Regions from separate parts of the Micromonospora sp. WMMD812 genome, predicted to be linked through region 2. Evidence: riboswitches for the same ligand, from Rfam matches in the RefSeq annotation. Region 2 holds a riboswitch; each other region holds the start of a gene.
What was found. Region 2 has a riboswitch for S-adenosylmethionine ahead of O7603_RS01110 (ABC transporter substrate-binding protein). Riboswitches for the same ligand answer to the same signal wherever they lie in the genome.
Positions count from the first base shown of each region.

Region 1: another riboswitch for S-adenosylmethionine. It lies ahead of O7603_RS23815 (aminotransferase class V-fold PLP-dependent enzyme); the one in region 2 lies ahead of O7603_RS01110 (ABC transporter substrate-binding protein).
Region 3: another riboswitch for S-adenosylmethionine. It lies ahead of thrC (threonine synthase); the one in region 2 lies ahead of O7603_RS01110 (ABC transporter substrate-binding protein).

Region 1 covers NZ_CP114904.1:5,148,356-5,158,880, reverse strand. Annotated here, with positions in the region: gene sigJ (RNA polymerase sigma factor SigJ) at 1-522, shown strand, start outside; gene O7603_RS23845 (DUF402 domain-containing protein) at 569-1,075, opposite strand; partial or broken gene O7603_RS33085 (ATP-dependent DNA helicase) at 1,216-2,556, shown strand; partial or broken gene O7603_RS33080 (ATP-dependent DNA helicase) at 2,746-3,426, shown strand; gene O7603_RS23835 (AI-2E family transporter) at 3,451-4,767, opposite strand; gene O7603_RS23830 (co-chaperone GroES) at 4,926-5,264, shown strand; gene O7603_RS23825 (hypothetical protein) at 5,379-5,546, shown strand; gene O7603_RS23820 (PrsW family intramembrane metalloprotease) at 5,641-7,116, opposite strand; SAM riboswitch class IV at 7,140-7,262, shown strand; gene O7603_RS23815 (aminotransferase class V-fold PLP-dependent enzyme) at 7,309-8,574, shown strand; gene O7603_RS23810 (FUSC family protein) at 8,593-9,825, opposite strand; gene O7603_RS23805 (metal-dependent phosphohydrolase) at 9,930-10,525, shown strand, end outside; gene O7603_RS23800 (DUF4031 domain-containing protein) at 10,456-10,525, opposite strand, start outside.
Region 2 covers NZ_CP114904.1:257,362-267,886, reverse strand. Annotated here, with positions in the region: gene O7603_RS01150 (glycosyl hydrolase family 28-related protein) at 1-866, shown strand, start outside; gene O7603_RS01145 (Na+/H+ antiporter) at 976-2,553, opposite strand; gene O7603_RS01140 (hypothetical protein) at 2,676-2,963, opposite strand; gene O7603_RS01135 (hypothetical protein) at 2,957-3,277, opposite strand; gene O7603_RS01130 (glycogen debranching N-terminal domain-containing protein) at 3,420-5,606, shown strand; gene O7603_RS01125 (nuclear transport factor 2 family protein) at 5,617-6,033, opposite strand; partial or broken gene O7603_RS01120 (ChaB family protein) at 6,100-6,578, opposite strand; gene O7603_RS01115 (PPC domain-containing DNA-binding protein) at 6,682-7,125, opposite strand; SAM riboswitch class IV at 7,299-7,411, shown strand; gene O7603_RS01110 (ABC transporter substrate-binding protein) at 7,691-8,560, shown strand; gene O7603_RS01105 (amino acid ABC transporter permease) at 8,604-9,380, shown strand; gene O7603_RS01100 (amino acid ABC transporter ATP-binding protein) at 9,383-10,120, shown strand; gene O7603_RS01095 (sugar phosphate isomerase/epimerase family protein) at 10,160-10,525, opposite strand, start outside.
Region 3 covers NZ_CP114904.1:5,122,623-5,133,147, reverse strand. Annotated here, with positions in the region: gene O7603_RS23740 (hypothetical protein) at 1-1,406, shown strand, start outside; gene O7603_RS23735 (GNAT family N-acetyltransferase) at 1,396-2,415, opposite strand; gene thrC (threonine synthase) at 2,716-4,002, opposite strand; SAM riboswitch class I at 4,014-4,148, opposite strand; gene O7603_RS23725 (alkaline phosphatase D family protein) at 4,271-5,824, opposite strand; gene O7603_RS23720 (DMT family transporter) at 5,961-6,938, opposite strand; gene O7603_RS23715 (helix-turn-helix domain-containing protein) at 7,030-7,347, shown strand; gene O7603_RS23710 (ISL3 family transposase) at 7,683-8,945, shown strand; gene O7603_RS23705 (hypothetical protein) at 9,099-9,371, shown strand; gene O7603_RS23700 (DUF4232 domain-containing protein) at 9,368-9,769, shown strand; gene O7603_RS23695 (ABC transporter permease subunit) at 9,809-10,525, opposite strand, start outside.

The sequences.
Region 1 (10,525 bases), 2.2 Mb from region 2:
CGGGTCGCCGAGGTGCTCGGCACCACCGACGCCGCCGCCCGGCAGCTCGCCTCCCGGGCCCGACGGACGGTCAGCGCGCCCGACGTGCCCCGACACACCGCCGACCCGGCCGAGCAGCGGCGGGTCGTCGCGGCATTCGTCGACGCCGCCGAGTCCGGCGAACTGGACCGCCTTCTCCAGGTGCTCGCCCCGGACGTGGTCTCGATCGGCGACAGCGGCGGGCAGTTCCCGGCGGCCCGCCGGCCGGTCGTCGGCGCGAGCGCGGTCGGCCGCTTCACCCTCGGGCTCTTCGGGCGGGCCGGCCGCTACCACCAGCGGTTGCTGGCACGGCCGGTGCTGGTGGACGGCGTGCTCGGGCTCCAGACGGAGATGGTGCACACCGACGGCCGACCGATCCGGGTGATCACCGCCTTCGCCGTGGACGGAGGCCGGATCACCGCGATGTTCAACCAGCTCAACCCGGACAAGCTGGGCGATCTGCCGCCGCTCGCCCCGACGGACGAGTGGCCGCCCCGCTGGTGACTCCTGCTGCCGCCGTCGCCGACCCGGCCACCCCCGCGCGCCCGGCTCAGACGACCAGGGCCAGCCACTTCCGGTACGAGGTGGCGAAGGGCTCCGTGCCGTCGCCGAGCGCCCCGAAGAGCCACCGGGCCGCCGCCTCCGCCTCGACCACCAAGTCCTCCGGGTAGCCGAACCGGAGCCGGTGCTCGGCGAACTCGTCCTCGTCGCGCAGCTCGACGGCGCCGGTGGCCCGGCGTCGGACCACGTCCAGGTCCAGGTCGAAGAGGTGGACCGTGTCGTCCGACTCCCAGCGGGCCGGGCTGGCGATGTCGCAGTAGACCTCGCTGGTGCGCGGCGGCGGGTTGAACATGCCGGTCCACCAGGCATGGTGCGGCACCAGGAGGACGAACGGGATCTGCTCCACCGAGGGCCGGCCGTGGTAGACCGACTTGGTGCCGGCGGGGACGCCGAGCCAGACGCCGAGGTCGTCCTCGGCGAGCCGACGGGCCGGGTAGTCGCGGTGGGCGCTGCCGTCGTACTTGCGGTAGATCACGCGGACCACGTCGCTCGGCATGAGTCGCACCCTAACCGATGCCACCCACTCGTCGTAGCGCCCACGTAACCGGACGGGCCGGTCGAAAAATCCGCAGCCCGAGCGCGCCACGCGGGCGGAGCGGCGCGGCCCGTGTCGGCGGCGACGGGTACCGTCGCACGGTGACTCCGCCCCGCGCCGCCACCGGTTCCACCGTTCCCTCGGCCCGCGCGGGACGGCGCCGGGGCGCCCGGGCGAGCGGGGCCGACCTGCTCGCGGCGGCCGTGGGCGCGGTGCCCGGCGGGGCCGCCCGCCCCGGCCAGCAGGAGATGGCGACGGCCATCGAGGAGTGCGTGGCCTCCGGCGAGCACCTGCTGGTCCAGGCCGGCACGGGCACCGGCAAGTCGTTGGCGTACCTCGCGCCGGCTCTCACCGTCGACGGCCCGGTGGTGGTCTCCACCGCCACCCTGGCCCTGCAGTCGCAGCTCGTCGACCACGACCTGCCCCGGCTGGCCGACGCGGTCGAGCCGGTGCTCGGCCGTCGGCCCACCTTCGCGGTGCTCAAGGGGCGCCACCACTACCTGTGCCTGGCCCGGCTGGACAACTCGACCGAGGAGGAGCCGGAGGACACGCTCTTCGACGCCCCCGCCCGCCCCGCCGCCGGGAAGTGGCTCGGCGAGGCCGGTCGGCTGGGCAAGCAGGTGCAGCGGCTGCGGGACTGGGCGGCGGAGACCGAAACCGGCGACCGCGACGAGTTGGACCCGGGCGTCGACGACCAGGCGTGGCGGTTGGTCTCGATGCCCGCGCGCGAGTGCGTGGGAGCGGGCCGCTGCCCGTTCGGCCCCGAGTGCTTCGCCGAGGCGTCCCGGGCCCGCGCCCGGGAGGCGGACATCGTGGTGACCAACCACAGCCTGCTCGCGGTCGACATGCTGGCCGGGCGGCAGATCGTGCCGCCGCACAAGCTGCTGGTCGTCGACGAGGCGCACGAGCTCGCCGACCGGGTCTCCTCGGCCGCCCAGGCCGAGCTGGTGCCGGAGCTGATCGACCGGTCCGCCCGTCGCGGCCGGCCGCTGCTGCGGCCGGAGACCGCCGAGGCGCTCACCGCCGCCGGTGACGCCCTCGCCGTGGGCCTGGCCGAAGCCCCGGCCGGGCGGCTCACCGCCGGGCTGCCGGCGCCGCTGCGCGAGGCCTGCACCCTGCTCGACGCGGCCACCCGGGCCGCGCTCGACGCGATCGGCGACATCAAGGCCGATGATCCCGACCCGGTGCGCAAGCAGCAGGCCAAGGCCGTGCTCGACGAGCTGTCGACGACCGCGCAGCGGTTGCTGGAGGAGAACGAGCACGACGTGGCCTGGGTGGAGAAGCCCGACAACGGCGGCCGGCGTGCCCTGGTGGTGGCCCCGCTCTCGGTCGCCGGCACCCTCGCCACCCACCTCTACGACGAGCGCACCGTGGTGGCCACCTCGGCCACCCTCACCCTCGGCGGCCGCTTCGACACGGTGGCCCGGGCGCTCGGGCTGGACGCCCCTCCCCCGGCACCACCGTCGCCGGCCGCCGCCGCGCTGGCCGCGTCCACCGGGCGCGCCGGCCGCGACGACGACAGATCGGGCCCGGGCGGGCCGGGGCCGCGCCCGGGCCGTACCGCCGGCGACGGGCGGACGGGCACGCCGGGCGATGCCGCGGATGGGCGCCCGACGCCGGGCGTGCCGGCCACCAGCGGCCCGGGTTGGCGGTCACTGGACGTCGGCTCACCGTTCGACTACGCGCGGCAGGGCATCCTCTACGTCGCCGGGCACCTGCCCCGGCCGAGCGTCTCCGGGCTGCCCGACGCGGCCGGCGAGGAGCTGCTCGGGCTGGTCGAGGCGCTTGGTGGGCGTACGCTCGGCCTCTTCTCCTCCCGACGGGCCGCGCAGCAGGCGGCGGAGCTGCTCCGCGCGCGGACCGACCTGCCGGTGCTGTTGCAGGGCGAGGAGGCCCTCCCGCTGCTGGTCCGCCGGTTCCGGGAGGAGCGGGCCAGCTGCCTGTTCGGGGTGATGTCGCTCTGGCAGGGGGTCGACGTGCCGGGCGACTCCTGCCAGCTCGTGGTGATCGACCGGCTGCCGTTCCCCCGCCCCGACGAGCCGCTGGCGGCGGCCCGGGCCGCGGTGGTGGACGCGAGCGGCGGCTCCGGCTTCGCCGCCGTCAGCGTGCCGATCGCCGCGATCCGGCTGGCTCAGGGGGTGGGGCGCCTGATCCGGGCCACCGGCGACCGGGGGGTGGTCGCCGTGCTCGACTCGCGGCTGGAGACCGCACGCGGCTACGGCCCGTTCCTGCGCCGCTCACTGCCCCCGTTCTGGTACACCACCCGCCCCGAGGTCGCCCGCGGCGCCCTGCAGCGCCTCGCCAAGGCCTGACGCGGCCCTCGCGAGCCGCGCCGGTCAGGGTGCCTGGGAGGCGACCACCACGGCGTCCGGCGGAGTGTCCGGCACCGTACGCGCGGCCAGCCGGCGGACGGCCGTGTTCAGCACCGCGATCAACGGCACGGCCACCAGCGCGCCGGTGATGCCGGCGAGCACGACCCCGGCCGCGATGCCGATGATCACCGCGAGCGGGTGGATGGCCACCGCCCGTCCCATGATCAGCGGCTGGAGCACGTGACCCTCCAGCTGCTGCACGCCGATCACCGCGCCCAGGATGATCAGCGCGGTGACCGGGCCGCTGTCCACCAGCGCCACCAGCACCGCGACGCCGCCGGAGAGCGCCGCCCCGACGATCGGGATGAACGCGCCGAGGAAGACCAGCGCGGCGAGCGGGAAGGCGAACGGGACGTCGAAGATGACCAGGAAGATGCCGATGCCGACCGCGTCGATGAAGGCCACCAGCACGGTCGCCCGGACGTAGGCCCCGAGCGTCGCCCAGGAGGCCCGGCCCGCGTCGTCGACCTTCCAGCGTGCGGCCACGGGCAGCAGCCGGACCAGGAAGCGCCAGATCCGGCTGCCGTCCCGGAGGAAGAAGAACGTGGCGAACAGCACCAGGATGGTGCCGGTGAGCACCTCGGCGAGCGTGGCGGCGGTCGTGGTCGCCGCGCTGGTGAAACGGCCGGTGTTGTCGTTGATCCAGCCCTGCGCCTCGTCGATGTAGCGGTCGAGCTGCGTGTCGGAGAGGTGCAGCGGGCCCGTCTTGAGCCAGTTCTGGATCTGCCGGACACCCTCCGAGGACTTGTCGCTCAGCTCCGGCACGCCCCGGACGAACTCGTTGACCACCAGGGTCAGCGTGCCGACCACCGCGGCGAGGCCGCCGACGAGCACCACCCCGGTCGCCAGCGACCGGGGGAAGCGGGCCCGCAGCAGCCACCCGACCGCCGGCGCGAGCAGGGCGGAGAGCAGCAGCGCGATGGCCAGCGGGATGACGACGATGCTGATCGTGCCGACGATCCTCAGGAGCGCCCACGCCACCACGCCGACCACGATGAGACGCCACGACCAGGCGGCGGCGATCCGCAGCGCGTGCGGCACGTCGGCGTCGTCCCGGCTGGCGGTGGAGGCGTGCATCGCGGCGGGGGGCGGGGCACCGACCACGGTCGCCGTCGGGGGCGCCACCGGCCCGGGCGACTCCGGTGAGGCCACCGCGGCCCGCGCCGGCTGCTCCTGCTGCTCCGGCGCGTCGGCGGGCCTGGAGCCCCCGGCCCGCACCGAATGCCGTCCCGACTCGTACGCGCGGCGCAGCCGGCCGCGTACCCGCTCGAAGCGGCTCAAGCGCACCTCCTGGCAAGACGACGGTCCGCCCACGGCGACAGGTCGGACAGCATACGCCGACCCGCACCACCGTAGGGCATTTCCGCCACCCATTGCCCCGTTCACCACCCCGGCAACCACCGGCCTGGCGCCGCCGGCGACACGGTAGCGTCTGCGGCGTGACCGCCGACGACGATCTCGACTCCGGCCTGCCGATCCGCCTGCTGCACGACCGGGTGCTGGTCCGCATGGAGGGGAGCGAGGGTGAGCGCCGCTCCACCGCCGGCATCGTGATCCCGGCGACCGCGGCGGTGGGTAAGCGGCTGGCCTGGGCGACCGCCGTCGGCGTGGGCCCGAACGTCCGCTCGATCGTCTCGGGGGACCGGGTGCTCTTCGACCCGGACGACCGCTCGGAGGTCGAACTGCATGGTCGGGGCTACGTCCTGCTGCGCGAGCGGGACGTGCACGCCGTCGCCGCCGAGCGGATCGAGAACAACTCCACCGGGCTCTACCTCTAGACCCCGCCCGGGGCCGCCGCCGGCCGGTTTTCCCGCCGCCGACCCCACGGGCGTCGTTTGCACCGCTCCCCGCCGGGAAGCCAGCCGCACCACCGGTCCTGGGGAGGGACGACGATGCCGGAGTGGATTAGGAAGCTGCTGTTCTGGGGCTTCATCGCGTTCCTGATCTACTTCATGGCGTTCCGCCCGGACGGCGCGTCGTCGATGTTCAAGGCCCTCGGCGCCGGCCTGGTGGCGATGTTCCAGGGCCTCGGCGACTTCCTCACCGGCCTGATGACCTGACCGCCGGGCCGGGCCGGGCCGCGCCGGGCCGCGTAGCCGGCGCGGCGCCGCACGTCAGGCGCGCCGACGCACGCCTGGCCGCGTCGGGCCGCCCTCAGGAGCGGGCGGGCCAGCCGGGCGGCGGGCCGTACCAGCCGGGCGGGGGGTGAGCCTCCGGGGGCGGCGGGGGTGCGCCGAGCACCACCGGGATCGGCACCACCGGCTCGTCCGGTGGGTCCACCGCGCGCTGCGAGCCGTCCGGGAACCGCAGGTGGTAGCGGGTTCCGTCCCACACCCCGGCGGGGGCCTGCGGGTCTCGACCGACGAAGAACGACCGGTACGCGCCGATCGCCTCCAACAGCTCCCGTTCCTCCCGGGCGGTCCGTTCCCGGTCCGCCGCCTTACGGTCGAGCCCCCGCAACGACCCGTCCCGCAGCAGCGCCAGCCGGGTGGCCGCGAACTGGTAGCCACGCATCGCCCGCACCCCCGCGTCGCCGGCGACCCGCCGGGCCCAGACCCGGGCCGCGTGTCGGCGGCCGAGGCTGCTCAGCGCCGCCACCTCGGGCGGGGTCAGCCAGCCGGCGCGGACGTAGTCCGGCAGCCGCCGCTCGGTGAGTCGCCCCTCCCAGGCGCGCAGCCAGACGGCCAGCCCCACCATGCCGAAGAAGATCGGCACCATCAGCCCGAAGAAGCCGTACAGCATGATCAGCAGCTGCCCGGTGGCCTGCGTCAACGTCGGCAGCAGGTTCCAGGTGCCGTGCAGCATCATCGCCAGCAGCAGCCCGGCGATCGGTGCCAGCACCCGTACCCGGCGGTCGGCGGACCGGGCGGCGATGCCGAGCCCGACTCCGGTCATCGAGGTGAAGAGCGGGTGGGCGAAACCGAACAGCAGGATCCGGACGATGAAGATGGCGATCACCTGTTGCGCCCCGGTGGCCGGCCCGAACCGCTCCGCGCCGGACGCGTAGCCGTAGCCACCGAGGTAGAGGATGTTCTCCACCATGGCGAAGCCGACCGCGGAGAGCCCGCAGTAGACCAGGCCGTCGGTGATCCCGGACCACTCCCGGCGCCGGAAGATCAGCAGCAGGATCGGTCCGAGCGCCTTGGTCAACTCCTCGATGAACGGCGCGACGAGCACGGCGGTGAGCGCGGTCGGCAGCCCCCAGTCGGCGAACTGGCCGGCAGCGAACTCGTTCACCCGCAGCGACGCGGCGGTGGAGACGAACGCGCCCCAGGCGAAGCAGAAGATCAGGTACGGCAGTGGCTCCGGCTCGTACCGGTCGAGCCAGAGGAAGCACGCGACCAGCACCGGCACCGGCAGGATGGCGGCCACCAGGCCGATCAGCAGCGCCTGGGCGCCGAGGCTCTCGCCCAGCGTGACGACCATGAAGACCGCGCAGGCGGCGATGAAGAGCACCACCCCCGCGAGCACCAGGATCCGCCGCCAGCCCAGCCGGCGCAGCGGCATCCGGGGGGCGGCGCCGGGCGCGGGCGGAGCGGAGGGCGCGGGCGGCGACGGTGGGGCTCCGCCGGGCGGGGTGTCGGCCATGCGGTCAGCGTAGCCATCCCCGGCCGCCGGTTCCGGTCGCATCGGTGGCCGCTATGCTGCCGGCAGGTCACGAGTGCCAGCGTCAAGCCCCGGCTTGCTGGCCGGCAACCCTCGTCGAGGTTCGCGGTGGGGTGCCCCGGGTGATGACCGGGCCCGGCCCCGATCCGCGAGCCGGGCAAGCGCGGACCCCGTCCCGACGTACGCCTGGGGTCCCTGGCCCGGGAGGTTTCCGGCATGCCCGTCACCCTCGTACCCCCGCCGTCCGCCGTGGCGCCCACCCCGACCGAGGTCGGGCCGCTCGACGTGCTCGGCGTGCCGGGCGAGATCAACCTCGACTACGCGGCCACCGCGCCGTGCGCCCGCGCGGCGGCCGACGCGGTGGCCGAGCTGCTGCCGTGGTACGCGAGCGTGCACCGCGGCGCGGGGGCGCTCTCCCGCCGCTGCACGCTCGCCTACGAGCGGGCCCGCCAGACGGTGGGCGACTTCTTCGGCGCCGGCGCCGACGACCACGTGATCTTCACCCGGAACACGACCGACGCGCTGAACCTGCTGGCCCGGGCGCTGCCGGCCGGCACCACCGTGGTCACCTTCGCCGGCGAGCACCACGCGAACCTGCTTCCGTGGCCGCGCGGCTCGGTCCGGCTGCCCGTGCCCGCCGACCCGGGCGAGTCGGTCCGCGCCCTGGACGCGGCCCTCACCGAGCTGCGCCGGGACGCCAGCGCCGGGCTCCCGGTGCTGGTCGCGGTCACCGGGGCCAGCAACGTCACCGGTGAGCGCTGGCCGGTGGCGGAGCTCGCCCGGGTGGCCCGGCGGCACCGGGCCCGGATCGCGGTGGACGCCGCGCAGCTCGCCCCGCACGCCCCGGTCGACCTGCTCGCGCTGGACGTCGACTATCTGGCCGTCTCCGGTCACAAGCTGTACGCGCCGTTCGGCGCCGGCGCGTTGATCGGCCGCGCGGACTGGCTGGACGCGGCGCCGCCGTACCTGGCCGGGGGCGGCGCCACCAGCCGGGTCGGTGCGGGCACCCACGAGGTGACCTGGGCGGTCGGGCCGGCCCGGCACGAGGGTGGCACGCCCAACCTGCTCGGCGCCGTCGCGCTCGCCGCCGTCTGCGCCGCCCTCTCGGCGGCCGATCGGGACGCGCTGCACGACGGGGAGCAACGGCTGCTGGCCCGGCTGCGGGACGGCCTGGCCGCCCTGCCGCACGTCGTGGAGCTGCGCACCTTCGGCCCGGATGCGCCGCGGGTGGGCATCGTCTCGTTCGTGGTCGCCGGCCGGGAGTCCAGCGAGGTCGCCGCCGAGCTGGCCCGGACGTACGCGATCGGGGTGCGCGACGGCCTCTTCTGCGCCCATCCGCTGGCCCAGCGGCTGCTCGGCGAGGCGGCGGCCCGGACGGGTCGGCGGGACCTGCCGCCGACCGCGCTGCGCGCCAGCATCGGCCTGGGCAGCACGGCGGAGCACGTCGACCGGCTGCTGACCGCCCTCGCCCGCCTCGGTTGAGGCCGGCGACGCCCCCGGTCAGCCGACCGGGGGCGCGGTGGGCGGCTTCGGAGCGCCCTCCGGCTCGGGCCCGCCGCCCTGGGGCGCCTCCTGCTCTCCGAAGGACTGCCGGATCAGCCGGTTCGCCTCCTCCTGCTCGATGCCGGAGGCGACCAGGAGGTCGCTCGCCGTGGTACGCACCTGCGCGATCACCACGCTGCCGGAGAAGCCGACCCCCTCGGCGTACGCCCGGCCGGCCTCGCTGACCGCCCGCAGTGATCGTTCCCGGGCCTGCTGCGGCTCGTCGCCGACGGCGAACTCGTGCTTGAGCAGGCGGACCGACTCGGCGAGGTGGGCGACCGAGTCCGGCATCGGTTCCGGCACCGGCTCCTCGTCCTCGAGGAGGGTGACCGAGCGGCGGATGAGCGTGCCGCTGTTACGCATGGCCCGGTCGATCGGGTCGGCCGCCTCGGCGTAGTGGGTCAGCTCGTCCCGCCGGTGCCAGCGAGCCGGCGAGAGGGTGGCGGTCTCCTTGGCCCCCTCGATCGCCTCGGCGAGGGTGGCCAGCTCCTCCTTGTTGTTGCGCAGCCGGTCCAGGGCTCTCTGCACGCTGCGCTGGTCCCGGTTGCGCAACCCCTCGGCCGTCAGGTCGAGCTGGGCGGCGAGCAGGTCCAGCGCCGGCCGGGCGGCCCGGTTGATCACCCGCAGTGGGTTGAGCGGGAGCAGGATCGCCGTCACCAGCAGCGCGATCCCACCGCCGACGAAGGCGTCGACGAACCGCGGTATCTCCAGGTTCTCGGTGGACGGGCTCAGCGTCACGATCAGCACGGCGGTGGCCGCGGCCTGGATGACGATCGCGACGCTCGCGCCGGCGAAGATGGTCACCAGGATGGCCACCGTGACCACCAGGCCGAGCTGCCAGGCCCCGGTGTCGAGCAGGTAGATCAGGCCGTCGCCGATCGCCACCCCGATCGCCACCCCGATGATCAGTTCGACGGTGCGACGGAACCGCTGACCGACCGAGGCGGCCAGCGTGCCGACCGCCGAGATCGGCGCGAAGACCGGCTGCGGGTTGCCGAGCAGCCGATGCGACACCAGGTAGGACAGCGCGGCCGCCAGGCCGGCCTGCACGGCCAGCCCGCCCGCCATCCGGACCCGGTGCAGCCGGTCGTGCAGCGTCGCCTTGCTCCGGTCCCGTACCTGGTCCATCGCCTCGGCGATGCGCGCGCTGTCGATGTCGGTCAAACCCTTCCGCAGGCCGACCCGCCGCATGAGTGACTGACGTCTGCTCCCCCGGGCCACGGCCATGGCCGGTACTACCCGCGCCGCGCCGGGTGAATCCTCGGGTCACCTCCGGGGTGCGGCACACTCGTCGGGTGGGCGACCTCCTCGACCGGTGGCGGAACGCGGCCGTGGGAGCCGGGGCGACCGGCGCGGCCGACCCGGCCGACGCCGGCGAAGAGCTGCTGCGCCGGTGGCGGGAACCACACCGGCACTACCACACGGTGGATCACCTGACCGCCGTGCTCGACGCCGTCGACGCGTACGCCGGGCTGGCCGGTCGGCCGGACCTGGTCCGGCTGGCCGCCTGGTGCCACGACGCGGTCTACGACCCGCGGGCCGCCGGCGACGCCAACGAGCGGGCCAGCGCCGAACTGGCCGGGCGGCTGCTCGCCGGGCTCGGGGTGCCGCCCGACGCGGTGGCCGAGGTCAGCCGGCTGGTGCTGCTCACCGCCGGGCATGCGGTGGCCCCGGACGACGTCGACGGCGCCCTGCTCTGCGACGCCGACCTCGCCGTGCTGGCCGCCCCGCCACCCGCCTACGACCGCTACGCGGCCGCCGTGCGGCGCGAGTACGCGCACGTGCCCGAGCCGGACTTCCGCGCCGGCCGGGCCCGGGTGCTCAGCGGGCTGCTCGCCCTGCCCGCGCTGTTCCGCCTGCCGCCGACGGCCCAGCTGTGGGAGCGGCCGGC
Region 2 (10,525 bases):
GCCTGCACATCCGGCACACCAAGGTGGGCCTGTGGTTCGACGGCCCGATGCGCAACGTCCGGGTCACCAACAACATCGTCGTCGACCAGATCGCGGACGCGCTGAACTTCCACACCGGCGTGACCGACTCGCTGGTCGCGCACAACTTCGTCCGCAACACCGGGGACGACGGCCTGGCCATGTGGTCCGAGGCGACGGCGAACGCGCGCAACACCTTCGACCACAACACCGTGCAGTCGCCGGTGCTGGCCAACGGCATCGCGATCTACGGCGGCACGGACAACACCGTCTCGAACAACCTGGTCGCCGACCCGGTCCGCGAGGGCAGCGCCCTGCAGGTCGGCTCCCGCTTCGGCGCGGAGCCGTTCACCGGGCACCTGTGGATCACCGGCAACACCACGGCCCGCGCCGGCACGTACGAGCTGAACTGGAACATCGGTCTCGGCGCCATCTGGCTCTACGCGCTCGACCGCAGCATCGACGCGCGGATCGAGGTGGTGGGTGACGCGTACCTGGACAGCACCTACAACGCGATCATGCTGGTCAGCGAGTGGTCGGTGAAGGACCTCTACTCGATCGACAACGTGCACTTCCGTGACATCCGCGTCGACGGAACCGGGACGTCGGTGGTGAGCGCCCGGACCGCCGGTGCCGCGTCCTTCCAGAACGTGGACGCCCGGAACGTGGGCGCGGTCGGGGTCAACAACTGCGGGTCGTTCCACTTCACCCCGGCCGGCTCCGAGTTCGGCCTGACCGATCTCGGCGGCAACGACGGGGGCTGGCTCGCCGACTGGCAGTTGCCGAACACCATCACCTGCGACGACCGCCCACCGGTGGTGCCCCCACCACCGCCCACCCGCTGGTAGCCGACGCCCGTCGCGGTCGACCACGCGGTTGTGGTGCCGGGTACGGCGGTTCGCGCCGTCCGCCCCCACCACAACCGCGTGGTCGCCGCGTACCCCGATCCGGCGGGCGCTACTCCGACGCGGTGGGTCCGAGCAGTCGGATCTCCTCGATGTCCATGACGGCCTGGAGGTCGCGCAGCACCACGTCGTCGATCTCGTTGGCGTCCCGCATCCGGGTGATCTCCCGACGTTTGCGTTCGAGCAGGCCGAGCCGTAGTTGCCGCTCGAGTTCGCGGACCCGCGGCAGCCCCTCCTCCTGCTCGGCGGCGCGGACGTCCTCGAGCAGCGCCTCGTAGTCGGTCCGCACGCGGCTGACCACGTCCTCGCCGGCGCCGACCTCGGCGGCCACCTCGGGCAGCGCCGCCAGGCCCACCTTGCCGGCCTGGATCCGGGCCTGCCGCACCTCGTCGACGCGCTGCTGGTCGCCGACGAGGCCGGCCCAGCGGACCACCAGCGGCAGGGTGGTGCCCTGCACCAGCATGATCGACAGGATCGCCACCGCGGTACAGAAGATGATCAGATCGCGTTCCCGGACGGGTTGGCCGCTCGACATGGCCAGCGGCACCGCCAGCGCCGCCGCGAGGGACACGGCGCCGCGGAAGCCGGCCCACCCGGCGACGGTCCGCACCCGCCACGAGATCCGGTTCTCGCGCGCCGACTCGCCGCGGTAGAACAGCCGGAACAGGTACGGGGTGAACAACACCCACGCCAGCCGGGTCGCGACCACCACGAGGGTGACCACTATCGCGATGACGAGCGCACGGTGGGGCGAGACGCTGCTGACGCTGCGGACCGCGCGGGGGATCTGCATCCCGAGCAGCACGAACAGTCCACCGTTGATGATGAAGGTGGAGAGGTCCCAGAATCCGAGGGCCAGCACCCGGGACGGGGCCCGGATCACCCGTGGGCCCGCGTAGGCGAGCACCAGACCGGCCACCACCACCGCCAGCACCCCGCTGGCGTGGATCTCCTCCGCGAGCAGGAACGCGGCGAACGGGGTGAGGACGCTGAGCGCGCCCTCCCGTAGCGGGTCGTCGATGTGCCGGCGCACCATGACCACGATGAGGCCGACCGCCAGCCCGGCGGCGATGCCACCGACGAACGAGAGGCTGAGTTCTCCGACAAGGTGCAGCGGTGTCGGCACCGTGCCACCGGCGAGCAGGCCGACCGTGACGGCGAAGAGCACCAGCGCCGTGCCGTCGTTGATCAGGCTCTCCATGTGCAGGGTGGTGAGCAGCCGGCGGGGCATCCGCTTCGCGAGGCCGGAGACCGCGGCGGCGTCGGTCGGCGCCAACACGGCGCCGAGCACCCAGGCCGCCGCCGGATTGACGCCGAACGCCTGCGCGGTGATCGACACGGTGAACATCGTGAGCCCCACGAGCACCACCGCGAGCAGGGCGATGACCCCGAGATTGTTCCGGATCTCCCGCAGGCTGGTGGTCAGCGCCTCGCGGTAGAGGATCGCCGGCAGGAAGAGCACCAGCACGACCTCGGGCTCGAGCACCACGTGCGACAGCGGTGGGATGAGGGCCAGCAGCGCACCCATGCCGATGAGCAGGACCGGCGGCGCGACGCGGTAGCGCCCTCCGATCGTGGTGCCGACGAGGACGGTGGCACCCAGCACCACGAGCAGGACGAGTGCTTCCACACCCCCCTTCACGTCGCACCCCCCGCCGTCCCCCGGCGACCTGCCGGCGCCCCGCCTCCACTGTCGCGGCTGGAGACGGGTCGCGGAGGCGGAACGGGCTCAGTTCCCGGGCGTGGGGTGGGTCAGCAGAACCAGCCGTCCTGGACCCAGCCGCGCCGGTTGATGTGCCCGTACGCGAAGCCGTAGACGTAGCCGCCGCTGCGCGGCCCCTCGACGAGGAAGGTCTGGCCCTGGTACAGCGTCCCCATCCAGGCGCCGTTCGGCTGGGTGCGGACGAACAGGTCGGCGGCGCAGACGGTCTCCCGCTCGCCGATGGTGCCGTTCGCCGCGCGCGCGGGCCCGGCCGGCGCGGCGGCCGCCAGGATCGCCACCACGACCACCACGCCGACCCGCCGTCGGATCCTCACCACGAGTCGTACCCTCCGATGCACTCGATGCGCAGGTAACCCCAGTCGTTCGGACCGAAGTCGAAGGCCGCCGCCCAGCCGTTGTAGACGGGGTGGGCGCCGGGGGTGTGGCCGATCTTGTTGCCGTACTCCAGCACCCGCTTCAGGCCGTGCGGGCCGCCGGCGGAGTCGTAGTTGGCGTAGAAGCTGGCGGTCTGGCAGATGACCACGGCGTGCCGGGGCACCACCGGGTCGGCGTGCGCGGCGCTCGCCCCGAGCGGGGCCGCCACCACCGTGGCCGCCAGGACGGCGGCGAACCGGGTCACCGGTCGACTCATCGGACCTCCCGATCCGGTGCGGCCACGCGGCCCCACCGAGACAGTCGGAGACATCTATGAACATGATCGGTCTCGGGGCCATGTTGGTCAATGCCGCAGCGCCGTCGGCGGGACCGCACATAGGCTGGTCGTCGGTGACGGCATGTCCGGTTGTCGGCTGGGGGTGTACGTGACGGCCGCGGAACGACGACGCACGCCGGCGCAGCCGTGGCCGGACACGACCGGTGAGCAGCTGGCCGGCAGCGGCGCGTGCCGGGACCTCCCGCCGGAGCTGGGGCCGGACGCCGTCAGCGTGCTCGAGGGCCGCACCTTCATGTTCTCCAACGCGCTCGGTGACGTGCCGAGGGGTTCCATCGGTGGGCTGGTGCACGACGACACCCGCTTCCTCGACCGGTGGGAACTGACCATCGACGACGCCCCGCTGCTGGTGCTCGGGTCCGGCACCGTCGACCCCTTCTCCGCCGCGTTCTTCCTGGCCAACGCCGACCTGCCGGGCCTGGCCCCGAACCGGGTCGGGGTACGCCGGCAACGCTTCGTCGGCGACGGCCTGTACGAGCGGATCGAGCTGCGCTACTTCGGCCTCGAACCGGTCGAGTTCCAGCTGCGGCTCGCCGTCGGCACCGACTTCGCGGACCTGTTCGAGATCAAGGAGTCCGGACGGGACCGGTCGGCCGAGATCGTCCGCGATCACGCGGCCGACGGGTCGTCACTCTGCTTCGCCTACCGCAACGGCCACTACCAGACGATGGTGCGCGTACGGGCCGATCCGGCCGCGGACCGGGTCGACGGTGACTCGCTGGTCTGGCACCTGCGGCTCGAGCGGGGGCAGGCGTGGGAGTGCGAGCTGCGGGTGCCGCTGCGCTGCGGCGGGTCACATCTGGAGCCGATGCCCCGCGGCTTCGGCGACGTCTTCGAACGGGACGCCGAGGATCCGTCCACCCGCTGGCTGGCCGACGCGCCCATGCTGACCAGCCAGTCCGACCGACTGGTGGCGGTGTGCCGCAAGGCCGGCGCGGACCTGGTGTCGATGCGGATCGAGAAGGACATCCGGGGCGAGCCGGTGGTGCTGCTCGCGGCCGGGCTGCCGTGGTTCATGACGGTGTTCGGCCGGGACACCCTGATCACCTCGTACCAGAGCGTGGCGTTCGGCCCACAGCTCGCGCGGGGCGCCCTGCTGGTGCTCGCCGCCCACCAGGCCGACGAGCACGACGACTTCACCGACCGGGAGCCGGGCAAGATCTTCCACGAGTACCGGACCGGGGAGCTGACCCAGCTCGGCATCAAGCCCTACCAGCCCTACTACGGCGGGGCCGACACCACGCCGCTGTGGCTGGTGCTGCTCTCCGAGTACTGGCGCTGGACCGGGGACGACGACCTGGTCCGCGAGCTGCGACCGAACGCCGAGGCGGCGCTGCGGTGGATCGACGAGTTCGGCGACCTGCACGGCACCGGCTACGTGGGCTACGCGACCCGCTCGACCCAGGGGCTGGGCAACCAGTGCTGGCGGGACTCGAGCGACGGCGTCCAGTTCGCCGACGGGACCATTCCGGTGCTGCCCATCGCGACCTGCGAGACGCAGGGCTACACGTACGACGCCAAGCTGCGCATGGCGGAACTCGCCGACGGGCCCTGGCGGGACTGTCCGCTCGGCGAACGGCTGCGGGCGGAGGCGGCCGCGCTGCGCGACCGGTTCAACCGTGACTTCTGGATCCCCGAGCGGGGCGGCTACTACGCGATCGGCCTGGACGGCGACGGACGCCCGATCGACTCGATGACGTCGAACATGGGTCACCTGCTGTGGAGCGGGATCGTGCCGCAGGAGCGGGCCGACCTGGTGGCCGCCCAACTGATGTCCGAGGAGATGTTCTCCGGATGGGGGGTGCGGACCCTCTCGACCACCGACCGCGGCTACAACCCCATCGGATATCACCTCGGCACGGTCTGGCCGCACGACAACGCCCTCATCGCCGCCGGCCTCGCCCGCTACGGCCACCACGACGACGCGCACCGCATCATCCTGGCCATGCTGGAGGCGTCCGCCTACTCCGAGCACCGGCTGCCCGAGGCGTTCTCCGGCTACGACCGCGCGTTCGGCCTGCGACCGGTCCCCTACCCCACCGCCTGCAACCCGCAGGCGTGGGCCAGCGGAGCGCCCCTGCTGTTCCTGCGGACGCTGCTCGGGCTGGACGCCGTCGACGGCCGGTTGGTCGTCGACCCGCACCTCCCGGAGTCGCTCGACTGGATCCGGCTGGCCGGGGTGCCGGCGTTCGGCCGCCGGTGGGACGTGCACGCCGACGGCAGCAAATCCACCGTCCGGCCCGCCTCCTGAGCGGCAGCGGTCAGGCCGCCGGCGGGGTCTTCCACAGCTCGTTGAAGGCCAGGCTGTCGAAGAAGGCGGTCCCGTCCACCACCTTGCCGTCCGAGAAGGTCAGGATCCAGGCGTAGGTGTTCTCGTACGTCGAGCCGTCACGGGTGACGCCGGCGCCGTCGAAGACGGCGACGACCGTGTTCGCGTCGGCGTCCTCGTAGATCGCCCGGAGGTTCACCGGCCGGTACGGGCTGTCCGGGTCGAACCGCGCGTTGAACGGTCGCATCGCCTGGGTGAGGAAGTCGTCGGCGCTGTGGTACGTGCCGGCCACCACCGAGTTGCCGACGACCTCCCACCGCATGCGCGGGGCGAAGATGTCGCTGATGGCGCCGGTGCCGGCGGACCAGTCCGCGAAGGCGCGGGCGACGATGTCCCGGTTCGCCGTCATGGCGTGACCACCTCTCTGCGGGCCTACGACCAGGGGCGTCGGCGTGATCGCCCATGCCATCGGCGTTCACCGCCACTCTAGCGACGGGCGGGAGCGGCCGAGGTCGGTCGACGGACAGCCGCCTGGTCGGGGCTGTTCCCGACCTCGCCGGCGGGCGCGGGCGGTGGCCCGGGCGTTGGCCTTCTCGATCGCGCGGACCAGGTCGTCCCGGTCCAGCTCCTGCGGGCGGTCGATGCCCACCTTGCGGGCCACCTCGTCGAGGTGGCCCCGGCTGGCGTTGGCGTCCACCCCCTGGGCGGTCTCCCGAGGTCGGGCACGGGAGGCGGGGTGCCCAGCGCGGCCTGTGGGTCGGACGGCCCCGGACGCTCCTTGGGCTCCCAGTGGTCCCCGACCTTCTCATGGGTGTGCTTGAGCGAGGAGTACGCCGTGCGGTGCGCCCGTTCGCCGTCGCCGTAGGTCTCCTCGGCCGCCTCGAGCGTCTTCTTGTAGGTCCGCACCGCCTTGTCGTCGGAGCGGGCGATCGTCGACGGCACGTCGTGTCGCATCTCTTCGGCCTGCTCGTGCTTGTCCGGCACAACGCACCCCCTCGGCGGTGTCGCCCCGGGAGTACCCGCGCCCCCGCCCGCTACGCCAACCGCTTCCGCCCGGTCATCGTCCGGTCTCGCCGCTGAGCAGCGCCAGGCCGGTCTCCGGATCCACCTTCTTGGCGAGGCTCGCGCCGACCTCGGTGATCACCACCTCGAGGGTCGGCCAGACCTCGCCGCGCAGCAGGTGGCCGCCGACCGTGCTGCCGTCCCGGCGGCCGAGCACCGCGTGCACGTGCAGGGCGGGGCGGCCGGAGTCCTCGGCGATGTCCCCCAGGATGCTGAGCACCTCCACCTGCTCGGTCACCGGGATCGGCCGGATCTCGCGTCGCTCCCGGTCGAAGTAGCCCAGCTCGGCGGCCTGGAAGCCGCCCACCGCGGTCACCGAGGCGCCCCGGATGTTCCGGTCCACGGCCACCTGGTTGATCACCGTCACCGGGTCCTCGCCCTTGTCGAGGACGACCACGACCACTCGTCGGCCGTCCTCGTGCAGCTCGACGTCCCTCACCGCACCGACTCCCGCCCGGTCGGCCCGCGCCGGCCGACCACTCGGTGATCGTGTCACCACCGGCGCGCGGCCGTGGTGGGTTTGCCCTGTTCGGCGGGTCGCCCGGCGGGCCCGCGTGAGGGTGGTCATAACGGCTGGACGGTGTACCGCCACGGGCTGCTAACCTCGGCGCAGGTCATGAGCGCCAGCGTCAAGCCCCGGCTCGCTGGCCGGCAACCCTCCTCCGCGGTGGGGTGCCCCGGGTGAAGACCGGGCACCGGAGTGTTCTCCGGTGCAAGCGTGGCCTGGTTCCCAGGTCAGCAACGACCTAGGAGAGCCATGTCGTCTCGCATCACCATCCCACCGCTCGACCCCGCCGCGTCGGCCCACCGGCCCACACCGCCGGCACTGACCCGGCGCCGGCACGTCGACATGATGTGGGTCTGCAGCGCCGCGTGTCGGCCCAGCGCCGGTCGCTGACGCGCCCTTCCCCGCTTCCCTGATCTATCCAGCGGTACGCCCGTCGGGCGCGCCGTCGGCGGCGTACGCCCGTGCGCCGCCGCTGACACCATCCCCGGAGACACCTGTGCGACTTCTTCCTGCCCTGACCCGGGTGGCCGCCCTCGGCGTGGCCGCCGTCCTCGGCGCCGCCACTCTCACCGCCTGCGGCGACGACGCCTCGTCCAGCGCGGCGGACAACCCCTACGGCCTGCTCCAGGCCGGCGTGCTGCGCGCCGGCACGCTCACCGACGCGCCGCCGAACGTGTACCTGAAGGACGGCCGGTTCACCGGCTTCGACAACGACCTGCTCACCGCGGTCGCCGGAAAGGTCGGTCTGAAGGTGGAGTTCGTCGGCACCGACTTCTCCGCGCTGCTCTCGCAGGTCAACAACCGGAAGTTCGACGTCGGCAGCTCATCGATCACCATCACCGAGGCTCGCAAGAAGACGGTCGACTTCGGCAACGGCTACGACTTCGGCTACTTCGGACTCGACGTACCGGCCGGCTCGCCGATCACGGGCTTCGACCAGCTCGCGGGCAAGCGGGTCGTGGTCGTGCAGGGCACGGTCCAGGACGACTACGCCACCGGCAAGGGGCTCAACCCGGTCCGGGTGCCGGACTACAACGGCGCGATCAACCAGCTGAAGGCGGGCACCGCGGACGCCTGGATCGCCCCGGCCGAGATCGGCGAGAAGTCGGCGGCGGACAGCAGCGGCAAGATCACCGTGGCGGCGAAGCAGCTCAGCCCGGCGCCGACCGCGTACGCGGTGGCCAAGGGGAACGACAAGCTGCGCGAGGCGCTGAACAAGGGCCTCGACGAGGTGATCGCGGACGGCACGTGGAGCCGCCTGCAGGACCAGTACTACCCGGGCCGGCCGATCCCGGCGGACTTCAAGCCGGGCAGCGGCACCGTGGCGGTCCCAGCCGCGACGGCGTCGGCCTCGGCCGCGTCCTGACGGTGGTGCTGACGAGCGAGCGGGGCGGTAGGAGAGGCGACTGATGGATCCGTTGCGCACCCTCTGGGAGACGTTCTTCGACTGGGAGTCGATGCGCGAGGCGCTACCCGAGATGGTGACCGTCGGGTTGCCCAACACGCTGATCCTGGCGGTCTCCGCCGCCCTGCTCGGCTCGGTGCTGGGCATGCTGCTGGCCGTCGCCGGCATCGCCCGCACCCGCTGGCTACGCTGGCCGGCGCGCGTCTACACCGACGTGTTCCGGGGCCTGCCGGCCGCCGCGACGATCCTGCTCATCGGCGTGGGGCTGGCGCCGCTCGGCATGCAGGTGTGGGGCCCGGACCCGTACCCGTTGGGCATCCTGGCGCTCTCGTTGATCGCGGCCGCCTACATCGGGGAGATCTTCCGCTCCGGCATCCAGTCGGTGGAGGCGGCCCAGTTGGAGGGCGCCCGGGCGCTCGGCCTCTCCTGGGGCGAGGCGATGCGGGTGGTCATCATCCCGCAGGGCGTACGCCGGGTGCTGCCGGCGTGGGTCAACCAGCTCATCGCCCTGATCAAGGACTCCAGCCTGGTGTACTTCCTCGGCCTGGTGGCCAGCCAGCGGGAGCTGTTCCGGATCGGTCAGGACTACGCCGCCACCACCGGCAACGAGTCCGCGTTGCTGCTGGCCGGGCTCTTCTACCTGGCGCTCACCGTTCCGCTCACGCACGCGGTCAACGCGATCGACCGGCGGCTGCGGCACGGCCGGCAGGCCGCGCCGGCCGAGGACATCGACGACGCCGACCTGACACTGCCGGGCGCGGCCGGAGGGAGCCAGCGATGAGCATCGACACCACGACCTCGGTGAGCCTGGGCGTCCGCGACGTGCACCTCGCCTTCGGGGCGAACCGGGTGCTCCGTGGCGTGGACCTGGACGTGGCGCGGGGCGCGACCGCCTGCGTCATCGGGCCGTCCGGCTCCGGCAAGTCCACGCTGCTGCGGACGATCAACCGGCTGATCGAGCCGGATCGCGGTGACGTGCTGTTCGACGGACGCAGCGTGCTGACCGACGACCCGGACGCCCTGCGGCAACGCGTCGGCATGGTCTTCCAGCAGTTCAACCTGTTTCCGCACATGAGCGTGCTGCGTAACGTCACGCTGGCGCTGCGCCGGATCAAGCGGCTGCCCGAGGAGGAGGCGGTGGCCGTCGCCCGGGCCCAGTTGGACCTCGTCGGGCTGGCCGGCAAGGCCGACGCCCGACCGGCGCACCTGTCCGGCGGGCAGCAGCAGCGGGTGGCGATCGCCCGGGCCTTGGCCCTGCAGCCGCAGGTGATGCTCTTCGACGAGGCCACCAGCGCCCTCGACCCCGAACTGGTCAAGGGGGTGCTCGGAGTGATGGCGGACCTCTCGTCCGGCGGGATGACCATGGTGGTGGTCACCCACGAGATGGGCTTCGCCCGCGAGGTCGCCGACACGGTGGCCTTCATGGACTGTGGGGTTGTGCTGGAGGTCGGTGAGCCGGCCGCGGTCTTCGGGGCGCCCGAGCACCCGCGCCTGCGCCAGTTCCTCGCCCAGGTGCTGTGACCCGCCCGGCCCGGGCGCGGCCCCGTGGCGCTCCGCCGCTCAGTCGCCTAGCACGTGGGCGAGATGGCGGCGGGCCATCGTGGCGACGACCGCGTCCGGGTCGGCGGCCCACACGTCGGCGTTGAAGATCTCCACCTCGATGTCGCCGGTGTAACCGGCCTGCTCGACGGCCCGGCGGAGCAGCCGGAAGTCGATGTGCCCGTCGCCCATCATGCCCCGGGAGAGCAGGGCGTCGGGCGGCAGCGGGGTGATCCAGTCGCAGACCTGGAAACTCGCGATCCGGCCGCGGGCGCGTTGGATCTGGCCCAGGACGTCCGGGTCCCACCAGACGTGGTACGTGTCGACCACGACGCCCACGTGCTCGGCGGGGAACCGCTCGGCGAGGTCGAGCGACTGGCCGAGGGT
Region 3 (10,525 bases), 2.3 Mb from region 2:
CGCGCACGGTCCGGCTGCTGGGCCGGGGCGCGGTCGTGTTGACGCTGCTGACCCTGGTGTACGCCGCGGCGCCGCGAGCCTCCTGGTCCGCCGTCGGTAGCCTGCCGGGTTACGACGGACTGGTGGCCCTGCTGTTCGCCGTCCAGATGCTCCTGGTCCTGGCGCTGACCGCCCTCGTCCTCATCTGGGCGCCGACGCGGGGTCGCCCGGCGCTGCTCGGTCTCGCCGCTCCGCTCGTGGTCTCGGTCGCGATCGGGCTGGCCGTGTCGTACTCGTCCGGGCTGAACTACGGCATCGCCGAGTACCTCGACCGCGGTTCCAGCCCCACTCCCGCCCGCCCCCTGCCCGAGGGCGCGCCGCCGCTGTCCCCGCCGGTCGCGTTCCGCTGGGCGGCCCTGGGCGTCTCGGCCGCGCTGCTGTTCGCCGGCACGGTGGCCGTGGTGGCACGTCTCTACCAGCGGTCACGGCACCGACGGGCGGCGGAGGAGATCGTCCGCCGGGAGTTCCCGGAGGTGCCCCGAGCGGCGCCGGAACGGGCGCGGGCGGTCCTCGACAAGATCATCCGAGCCCGGACCGCGGACCGCCTCGGCCCGCTGTTCGTGGCGGCATACGCGCTGCTGGCCGTGCTGGGCCTGGGGGCCGCCGGGCTGTCGATGCGGCACGCGGGGCCGGAGGACGTGGCCCATCTGGTGGGTGGACCGTCGCTGGCCAACCCGATGATCTTCGTGACCGATCTGGGCGGCCTGGTCATCGGGCTGTTCGCGCTGGCCCTGTTCGGGGCGGGGCTGTTCGCGTACCGGTCGCCCGCCATCCGGGTGGTCGGTGTGCTTTGGGAGCTGGCCACGTTCTGGCCGCGCGCGGCACACCCGCTGGCCGCCCCCTGCTACGCCGAGCGCGTGGTGCCGGACCTCACCCGCCGGATCACGCACCTCACCGCCGGCGGGGACACGGTCGTGCTCTCCGGGCAGAGCCACGGCAGCGTGCTGGCGGCGGCGACCGTCCTCCAGTTGCCGGCCTCCGCCCGCGCCCGCGTGGCGCTGTTGACCTACGGCACCCCGCTCGGGCGGCTCTACAGCCGGGTCTTTCCGGCCTACCTCGGGCCCGACGCGCTGCGCGAGGTGGGCGAGCGGCTGGACTGGCGGTGGCTCAACCTGTGGCGGCAGACCGACCCGATCGGCGGGCCGGTCTTCGACCCGGACGGCGCGGCTCCGGACGGCGCCGGCCATGTGGATCGCCGGGCGCGGGATCCGGCGGGGCTGCTGATTCCGCCCGGGGACACCGTCCCGCCGAAGATCAGTGGGCACAGGTTCGTCCCGGACGACGACTTCCGCCGCGCGGTGGAGGACCTGGTACGGCGACTGCACCCGCCGGGTCACCGCGACGGCGGGTCGGCGGTCAGACCGTGAGCTGCCAGTCGGTCCAGCCGTCCACCGGTCGGAAGCCGAGCTGCTCGTTGATGACGATCATGTGACTGTTGGACGCCGCGTTGAAGGTGTCGATCGCCCGCACCGCCGGCTCGTGGGCGAGCAGGTGCCGCAGGTTCTCGATCTTGACGAGCAGCCCGAGGCGGCGCCCGCGATGCGCCGGGTCGACGATGGTGATCTGCTGGAACGCGTGCCAGTCGGCAGAGGCGCCCACGTCGAGCAGGGTCCACGCGACCAGCCGGCCGGACTCCTCGTGCCGGACCGCGACGTGGTACTGCCGACGGCCACGTGCGGCGAGCGCCCGCTCGGTGCCCCGGATCCGGTCGGCGTCGACCTGCTCGGCCTCCCACTCCAGGTCGCCCAGCGGCGCGTCGGTCGACAGCCGGCCGTCCAGGTAGGCGATGTCGGCGACGTACTCCGCCGGGATGAGGCCGTGCCACCGGATCGTGCGGTAGCCCGTGGCGTGCGCTCGGGCATCGGCCAGCACGTCGTCGAGCGCCACCTGGTCGACCGTGGACGTCTCCAGCCGGCGGCGGACCTCGGCGAGCGCGGGCCGCGCGCCCATCGCGGTGGCGAACGCGGCACCCGCCGTCGACCGCGCCGGGCCGCCCGGCAACGCCGCGACGGCCATCCCGATGACCCGCTTGCGGCCGTGCTCGCGCAGCAGGCGGAGGCAGTGCTGGTGCAGGGCCCGGCCCACCCCCCGCCGCCGGTGGGCCGGATGGACGATCAGGTCGGCGGTGGCGTTGTCGGTGTTGTCCAGCTGAGGCAGGTCCAGCGCCAGATAGCCGGCGGGGACACCGTCGAGCCGGGCCAGCGCCCAGAGCGTGGCGGTGCCGGGCATCGGGTGGTGCAGCAGGCCCTCGAAACGCTGCCGGCAGAAGGGCGGGAAGTCGGGCAGGTCGGCGTCGTTGGCCGCGGACCCGACCCGGTAGGCCTCGTCGATCGCGGCCGGGTCGGCGGCGTCGAACGGCGCGATCGTGATGCTCATGCCCGAAGCGTGCGCCCCGGAAAGGCGATCGGGCCAGCGAATTTCCGCTGGCCCGATCGGACGTTGGTCGGGAGGGACACTCGCACAACGCCTCCGGCGTTGGGTCGCAAGAACTTCAAAAGTCTTCGGCGAAGAGCCCTCCCGCACGGAGCATCTTGCGCCGTCCGGTTCCTGCCGTCAAGTCCATACCGGCGGGTTTTCCGCACCCAGAGCGAAAAGCCGGTTACCCGGCGGATCGAACGGATCCCCCGTCCGGGCGATCCACCGGCTCCACCGCACCGGCGGACGGGCGGGCCGAGGTCAGCCGAGCAGGCCGGCGTCCCGGGCCGCCCGCAGGGACGGGCGGATGTGGTGCGTGGGGCCGACCTGGCCAGCGACCGCGTCGATGGTCTTCAGACCCTCGCCGGTGTTGAAGACGACGGTCTCCGCGGTCGGGTCGAGCCGGCCCGACTCGACCAGCTTGCGCAGCACCGCCACGGTGACCCCGCCGGCCGTCTCGGCGAAGACGCCGGTGGTCCGGGCCAGCAGGCGGATGCCGGCGCGGATCTCCTCGTCGTCGACGTACTCCATCCAGCCCCCGGTACGACGTACCGCTTCCAGGGCGTAGAGGCCGGCCGCCGGGTCGCCGATGTTCAGCGACTTGGCGATGCCGGTCGGCTTGACCGGGATGATGGTGTCGGTGCCGGAGTGCAGCGCGGTGGCGATCGGATTGCAGCCGGCCGACTGGGCGCCGAAGACCTTCCAGCCGCCGGCCGGCGCCTCGACCAGACCGATCTCGACCAGCTCGGAGAACGCCTTGTCGATCTTGGTGAGCAGCTCGCCGGACGCCATCGGGATCACCACCTGGGCCGGGATTCGCCAGCCGAGTTGCTCGGCCACCTCGTACCCGAGCGTCTTGGAGCCCTCCGCGTAGTAGGGGCGCACGTTCACGTTGACGAACGCGGTGTCCTCGAACTCGTCGGTCTCGACCAGCTCGCCGCAGAGGCGGTTCACGTCGTCGTACGAGCCGTCGATGGCGACCAGGTCGCCGCCGTAGACCGCAGTCGTCACGACCTTGCCCTGCTCCAGGTCGGAGGGGATGAAGACCACCGACGGCACCCCGGCCCGGGCCGCGTGGGCGGCCACCGAGTTGGCCAGGTTGCCGGTGGAGGCGCAGGCGAACCGGGTGAAGCCGAGCGCCCGGGCGGCGGTCAGCGCCACCGAGACGACCCGGTCCTTGAACGAGTGGGTCGGGTTCGCGCTGTCGTCCTTGACCCAGAGCGGAGCGGTGATGCCCAACTCGGCGGCGAGGTGCGGGGCGGCGACCAGCGGGGTGAGACCCGGGTTCAGGGTGACCCGGACGGCCGGGTCCTGGCCGGCGGGGAGCAGTGCGGCGTACCGCCAGATGTTCCGCGGGCCGGCCTCGATCTGCTCGCGGGTGACGGTGGCCAGCGCGGCGGCGTCGTAGTCGACCTCCAGCGGGCCGAAGCACTCGTAACAGGCGTGCTGCGCGGCGAGCGGGTAGCGGGCCTGACAGGCGCGGCAGACCAGGGCGCGGGCGGGGCTGGCGGTGGTGTCGATGCCGGACGGGGCGACGGTCGACGTCATGTCGAGGAGTCCTCTCATCTTTCCCCGCATCGCACGGTGCGGCGGGGACGGAATTGGCACCTGTCCCGCCGTCGCTCAGCGGTGAGCGCGCGGGGTGGTTGCCGGGGCGTCTTCGGGCCGTATCCCTCAGCCCCTCTGGATGAGGTATGCAGTTGCGCGATCGAGTCTACGGCTGGGCGGCCGGCCGTCCAGCCGGTCGTCCCACCGTGTGAGCTACGCCCGCCACCCCCCCCCCCGGGTCTGACGGCGAGGTGGCGGGCGTACGCCGTCAGATCCGGTGGGCGCCGGGCCGTCCGTTCTCCACCGCGAACGCGGCGAGCGTCGACTCGGCGGCGTCCCGGCGGCCGACGGTGTCCACCATCCGCAGCTCGGCACACATCTCGCGCGGGGTCACCCGGCACTTCACGTAGCCGCGCCGGTCACCGTCGAAGAATCTGATGTGTGGGTTGTACTTGATCATCGGGCCGTAGTACGGGCCGTACACCTCGCCGTCGCCGTTGCTGGAGATCGAGGTGCCGACGAACTCCGTGGCGACCACCGGCGAGCCGGGGGTGTCGAAGTCGCGGTGGATGTCGTTGACGAACGTCGAGTGCCAGTCACCCGTCACCACCACCGGGTTCGGGACACCGTGCCGGACCCAGGCGTCGGTCAGGCGTCGGCGGGCGGCCGGGAAGCCGTCCCACGCGTCGTGCCACAGCATGTCGCCGGCGTCCCCGTCATGGTCGAGGCGGCCCATCATCACGTTGCTGCCCAGGATGTTCCAGCGGGAGGACGTACGGGCGAAGCCGTCGTAGAGCCACCGTTCCTGCGCGGCGCCGAGCATCGTCACCGACGGATCGTTCTGCTCCGGCCCGGCCGGCGCCTCGCCCCAGCCGCTCGGCGGCACCGACCGGTACTGCCGGCCGTCGACCAGGTCGAGCTGCGCGAGCCGGCCCCACCGCAGCCGCCGGTAGATCCGCAGGCCGCCGGCACCGGGCCGGGCGACGCGGACCGGCTGGTGCTCGTACCAGGCCTGGTAGGCCGCCACCCGCAGCGCGGTGATGTCGCCCTCGTACTGCGACTGCGTGTTCGCGTAGTCGTTCTGCACCTCGTGGTCGTCCCAGGTCACCATCCACGGGAACGCGAGGTGGGCCGCCTGCAGCTGCGGGTCGGACTTGACCAGCGCGTAGCGCATCCGCCACTGGTCCAGGGAACGCGGAGCTGGCCGGAGCTGCTCGGGCACCGGGGTACGCCGGTAGCCGCCGTCGGCCGGGATGCCGTACTCGTAGACGTAGTCCCCGAGGTGCAGGACCAGGTCGAGGTCCTCGCGGGCCAGGTGCGCGTACGACGGGAAGTAGCCCTCGTCCCACCGCTGGCAGGACGCGAACGCGAAGGCCAGTCCGGCGACCGTCGCCGTCTCCCGGGGGGCGGTGCGGGTGCGACCGACCATGGAGACGTCGTCGCGGTACCGGAACCGGTAGAACCACTCCCGGTCCGACTCCAGCCCCTCGACGTCCACGTGCACGGCGTGCGACAGCTCGGGCAGCGCCCACGCGGTACCGGAGCGGACCACCCGCCGGAAACGCTCGTCGCGGGCGATCTCCCACCGCACGCCCACCCGGCGCGACGGCATGCCGCCACCGGGCTCGAACGGCTTCGGCGCGAGCCGCGTCCAGAGCACGGCCCCGGTCGCGGTCGGGTCACCGCTGGCGACCCCCAGGGTGAACGGATAGTCCCCGCCGGCGGGTCGCGGCGCGGCGGCGGCCCGGTCGGCCGGCAGTTGGGCGAGCGCGGCGACGCCCGCGACCCCGGCCACACCGGCCAGGAATCGACGACGATCCACTACGGAGAAGTCTCGAGGATCCACGCGAAAGGTCTATCGGGGCCGAATGGCCGCTTGATGACCAGCGGGTGAGCAGCCACTTCACCCGCCCGGAACGGCCCGCCCCGGTTCGGGGCGGGCCGCCCGGACATGGCCGTCACCGCGCCACCACCGCCACCCGGTCGACCACCGCGACGGGGTCCGTGACCGCCGCCGGCCGATCGGCGCAGCCGACGTCCCGCGGGCGGGTGCGGGCGCGGGTGACCAGGTTGGCGGCGACCAGTGCGGCGATGGTCACCGCCGCGCCGACCAGCTCGACCGGCCCGGGCCGGTAGCCGCGGGCGATCTGCACCGCGAACGTGGTCACCGGGACGAGGTTCATGAACAGCGCCGCGTTGGCCGAACCGAGCCGCCGCACCCCGGTGTTCCAGGCCAGCACCGCGATCACCGCGGCCACGATCACGGCGTACGCCAGCTGCGGCGCGATGGCGACGAGGTCGGCGGCGGCCGGCGCGTGCTGCACTCCGGCGAGGTCGGCGCCGGCGCTCGCGGCGAGCATGGCGAGCGTGCCGGCTGCGGCGGTGAGCGCGGTGTAGCGCAGCGGCGACCACTCGCCGAACCGGCTCGCCCCGTGGGTGTAGACCGCCCAGCCGAGCACCGCACCGATCATCATGAGCCCGCCGAGACCGAACTGGCCGAGCCCGGCGAGGCTGCCGTGGGTGATCACCAGACCGACGCCGAGCAGCGCCACCAGCGAGAGGGCCAGCAGGGCGGGCCGCGGGCGTACGCCGTCCCGGGCCCAGCGGACCAGCTGGGTGACCAGCGGGGTGGTGGCCACGAAGAGGGCGGTCTGCTGCGGCGTGGACTGTTCCAGGGCCAGGTTGGTGAGCAGGTTGAAGCCGGCGAAGCCGACCACGCCGAGCACCGCCACCTCGACGCCCCGACCGCCCACCCGCAGCGCGGCCACGCCTTCCCGGAGCAGCAGCAGGCCGAGCAGGATCGCGGCGGCGAAGAGATAGCGCGCGGTGGTCAGGTTGAGCGGGTCGACCCGCTTCAGCGCGCTGGCCAGGACGGGGAACATCACCCCCCAGCTCAGCACGGCGAGCAGCGGGAACGCGGCGGCGCGGGAACGCATCCTCGACTCCAATGTTCGACTATCTTCGAACCAACCCGATCGACCCTAGGATGTTGTTCGACGAAAGTCGAACAACGGTTACACTGGTCACATGGAGCTGGATGAACCCGAGCTGCGCGAGGTGCCGGTCACGGCCGTGCTGGGCGCTCTGGCCGACGACGTGCGGCTGCAGATCGTCCGGGCGCTCGCCGAGGGCGGCGAGCAGGCCTGCGGCACCTTCGAGTTCGGCGTCTCCAAGGCGACCCGCAGCCACCACCTCAAGGTGCTGCGGGCGGCCGGCCTGACCCGCACCCGCGTCGCCGGCACCAGCCGCCTGGTACGGCTGCGCCGCGAGGAGCTGGACCGGCTCTACCCCGGGCTGCTCGACGCGGTCCTGAGCCGGGACACCACCCCGGCCAAACGCGCCTGACCAGCGCCAATCGTTCAGCGCGCGGCGCCCGAGCCGCCGGTCGGCGCTTGGGCCTCGTGGCCGCCCGTCTCCCGGCCTCCGACGTGCCCGCGACGCCCTGTCGAACTGCCCCAGATCTGGTGCAGGCAGCCCTGCGTCGCCGGCTCGCCCCGTCAACTGGCCGACACCGTCGGCGCCGACGCGACCGGGGTCGCTGCTGCGGTATGACGCAGAGGCATATTTATGGCTCTTGTGACGTGTTTGTGGGTGGTTGGGCGCGTCCTTGATGGCGCACGCCGTTGTCCTGCCTAGGTTCTGGCTTGTCGAGGTCAGAACTGGATGGGCGGGAGAACGGCGTGCGTTCTGCCAGGGTATGGGCTGGGCTGCTCGGGGTCGAGCAGGCGGTGGTGGAGGGTGTGGAGTTCGATCCGGACGAGTCGGTGGTGGTGGCTCGGGTGCGGGTGCGTAAGGGCGCGTCGCGGCGGTGTCCGTATTGCCGGCGGCGGTGTGCCCGTTATGACGCTGGGGTGCGTCGTCGGTGGCGGGCGTTGGATCTCGGGACGGTGCGGGCGGTGATCGAGGCGGACGCGCCTCGGGTGTCCTGTCGGGTGCATGGGGTGGTCGTGGCGGCGGTGCCGTGGGCGCGTCACGGGGCGGGGCACACACGGGCGTTCGACGCGACGGTGGCGTGGTTGGCGGTGCACACGGCGAAGTCGGCGGTGTCGCAGCTGATGCGGGTCGGTTGGCGCACGGTGGGGTCGATCGTGGCCCGGGTATGGGCCGATACCGGTGGCCTTGAGGACCGGTATGACGGGTTGCGTCGTATCGGGATCGACGAGGTCAGCTACAAGAAGGGGCACCGGTATCTGACCGTGGTCGTGGACCATGACAGCGGCCGGTTGGTGTGGGCGGCGCCGGGTAGAAGCGCCACCACGTTACAGGCGTTCTTCGACCTGCTCGGTCCCGAGCGGGCCGCGAAGATCACGCACGTGTCGGCCGACGGCGCGGACTGGATCACGACGGTCGTGCGGCGCAGGTGCCCGAACGCGGTCCGCTGCGCCGACCCGTTCCACGTGGTGGCCTGGGCCACCGACGCCGTTGACCGGGTTCGCCGTCAGGCATGGAACGAGGCCACCGGGCGAGGAGCCGGCCGCCGCGGTGTCGCCACCGGCGAGGCCCGAGAGCTGAAGAACACCCGCTGGGCGTTGTGGAAGAACCCCGACAACCTCACCGACGCCCAGCAGGCCAAACTCGCCTGGATCGCCAAGACCCATCCCCGCCTGCACCGGGCCTGGGCGTTGAAAGAGGGCCTACGGCTGGTGTTCACCCTGGCCAGGACCAGCCCGACCACGGCGGTCGAAGCCCTCGACCGGTGGATCGGATGGGCCCGACGCAGCCGCATCGACGTCTTCGTCGACCTGCAACGACGCGTCACGCGACACCGCGACCAGATCATCGCCGCCATCGAACACGGCCTGTCCAACGGCCGGATCGAGTCGGTCAACACCAAGATCCGCCTGATCACCCGGATGGCCTTCGGCTTCCACTCAGCCGAAGCCCTCATCGCCCTGGCCATGCTCAGCCTCGGCGGCCACCGACCCGAACTACCCCGACCATGACCCCGACCCACACATCAATCACAAGAGCCATAAATATGCCTCTCCGTCATATGCTTTCGTCGTCGATAAGGTCGCGCCGGAGCCGGCCGGCTCGGTGACGCCCACGAACGCCCCGGGCGGAGGCGGATCGGCCACTGGTGCGACCATGCGGCGGTGACCTCTCGACCGGCACAGCACCGAACCCTGCTCGCGAGCGCGCCGCTCGTCGGCGCCCTGCTGCTCGGTTCCTGCACCGCGGGAGCCGAGCCGGCCGGCGTGGCCCCCGGCGCTGGCGGGGAACGGCCGGCTCCCGGAGCCACGTCGGCCACCCCGGCCCGGTGCTCAGAATCGGGCGTGCTGATCCGGTCGACCGGGTCGGACGCCGCGATGGGCCTGCGGGCGCTCGGCCTGGAGCTGGTCAACTGTGGCACCGCGCCTACCGGTTGAACGGCTACCCCGCCCTGACCGTCCTCGACGAGCAGCGCCAGCAGATCCCGCTGGCGGTGGTTCCCGGGGCGACGGGGATCACGTCGGGCTACGACGCGCCGCCCCGCCCGTTCACGCTCCGCCCCGGCGATCGGGCCACCGCCTCCGTGCTCTGGCGCAACACGTTCACCGATTCCACCGCCGCGCCGACCAACGGCGCGTACGTGGAGGTCGCGTCGGCCACCGGTCAGGCCGCCCAGGCCGTCGACCCGGACGGGCCGATCGACCTGGGCAACACCGGCCGGATCGGGGTCAGCGCCTGGAAGCCGGCCGAACCGACCACACCGGCGCAACCACCGGCGCCGAGCGCGCCGAGCGGAGCGCCCTCGGTGGCGGCCACGCCCGACAGCCGGTTGTGAGGAACGGCTCCGCCGGCCGTAAGCGCACGGCTCCGCCGGCTAGGAGGTCACGTCCTTGCGGGTGAAACGCCAGTAGGCCAGCGCCCAGAACAGGGTCGCGTAGCTCACCGCCGAGATGGTGCCGCGGACCACGTCGTCGGTCTGCACCGGAGTCGAGAGCAGGCCCAGCCAGGCGGTGCTGAAGTGGGTCGGCAGGAAGGCGCGCAGCGCGCCGAGCGCGGTGATCTGGTCCAGGATGCTGGAGAGGATCCAGAGCAGCACGGCTCCGCCGACCGCGCCGAGCGCGGCGTCCGTGCTCACCGAGAGCAGGAACGCGAGGCCGGCCACCACCAGCAGGACGATCGCCAGGTAGCCGACCACGGCCAGCAGCCGGAGCAGGCCCTCCCCCGGCGGCAGCTCGGCGGCGACGGTGCTGCGCAGCGGCGACCACCCGTAGCGGAGCGTGCCGGCGAGCAGGGCGGTGCCGGCGAGCAGCAGCAACGCCAGCCCCGAGTACGCCAACGCGACCAGCAGCTTCACCGTGAGCAGCCGGGCCCGGGGCACCGGCACGGCGAGCAGGTAGCGCAGGCTGCCCCAGCTCGCCTCGCTGGCCACCGTGTCGCCGAAGAAGAGCGCCACCACCACGACCAGCAGGAACGACGCCGAGACGAAGATCGTGAACAGGGTGAAGTTCAACCCTCCCGACGTGGCGAACTCGATGAGGCTCGCGAACTCACCGCGCCCGTTGTCGTCGTCGCCACCCGAGTCGAACTGGAA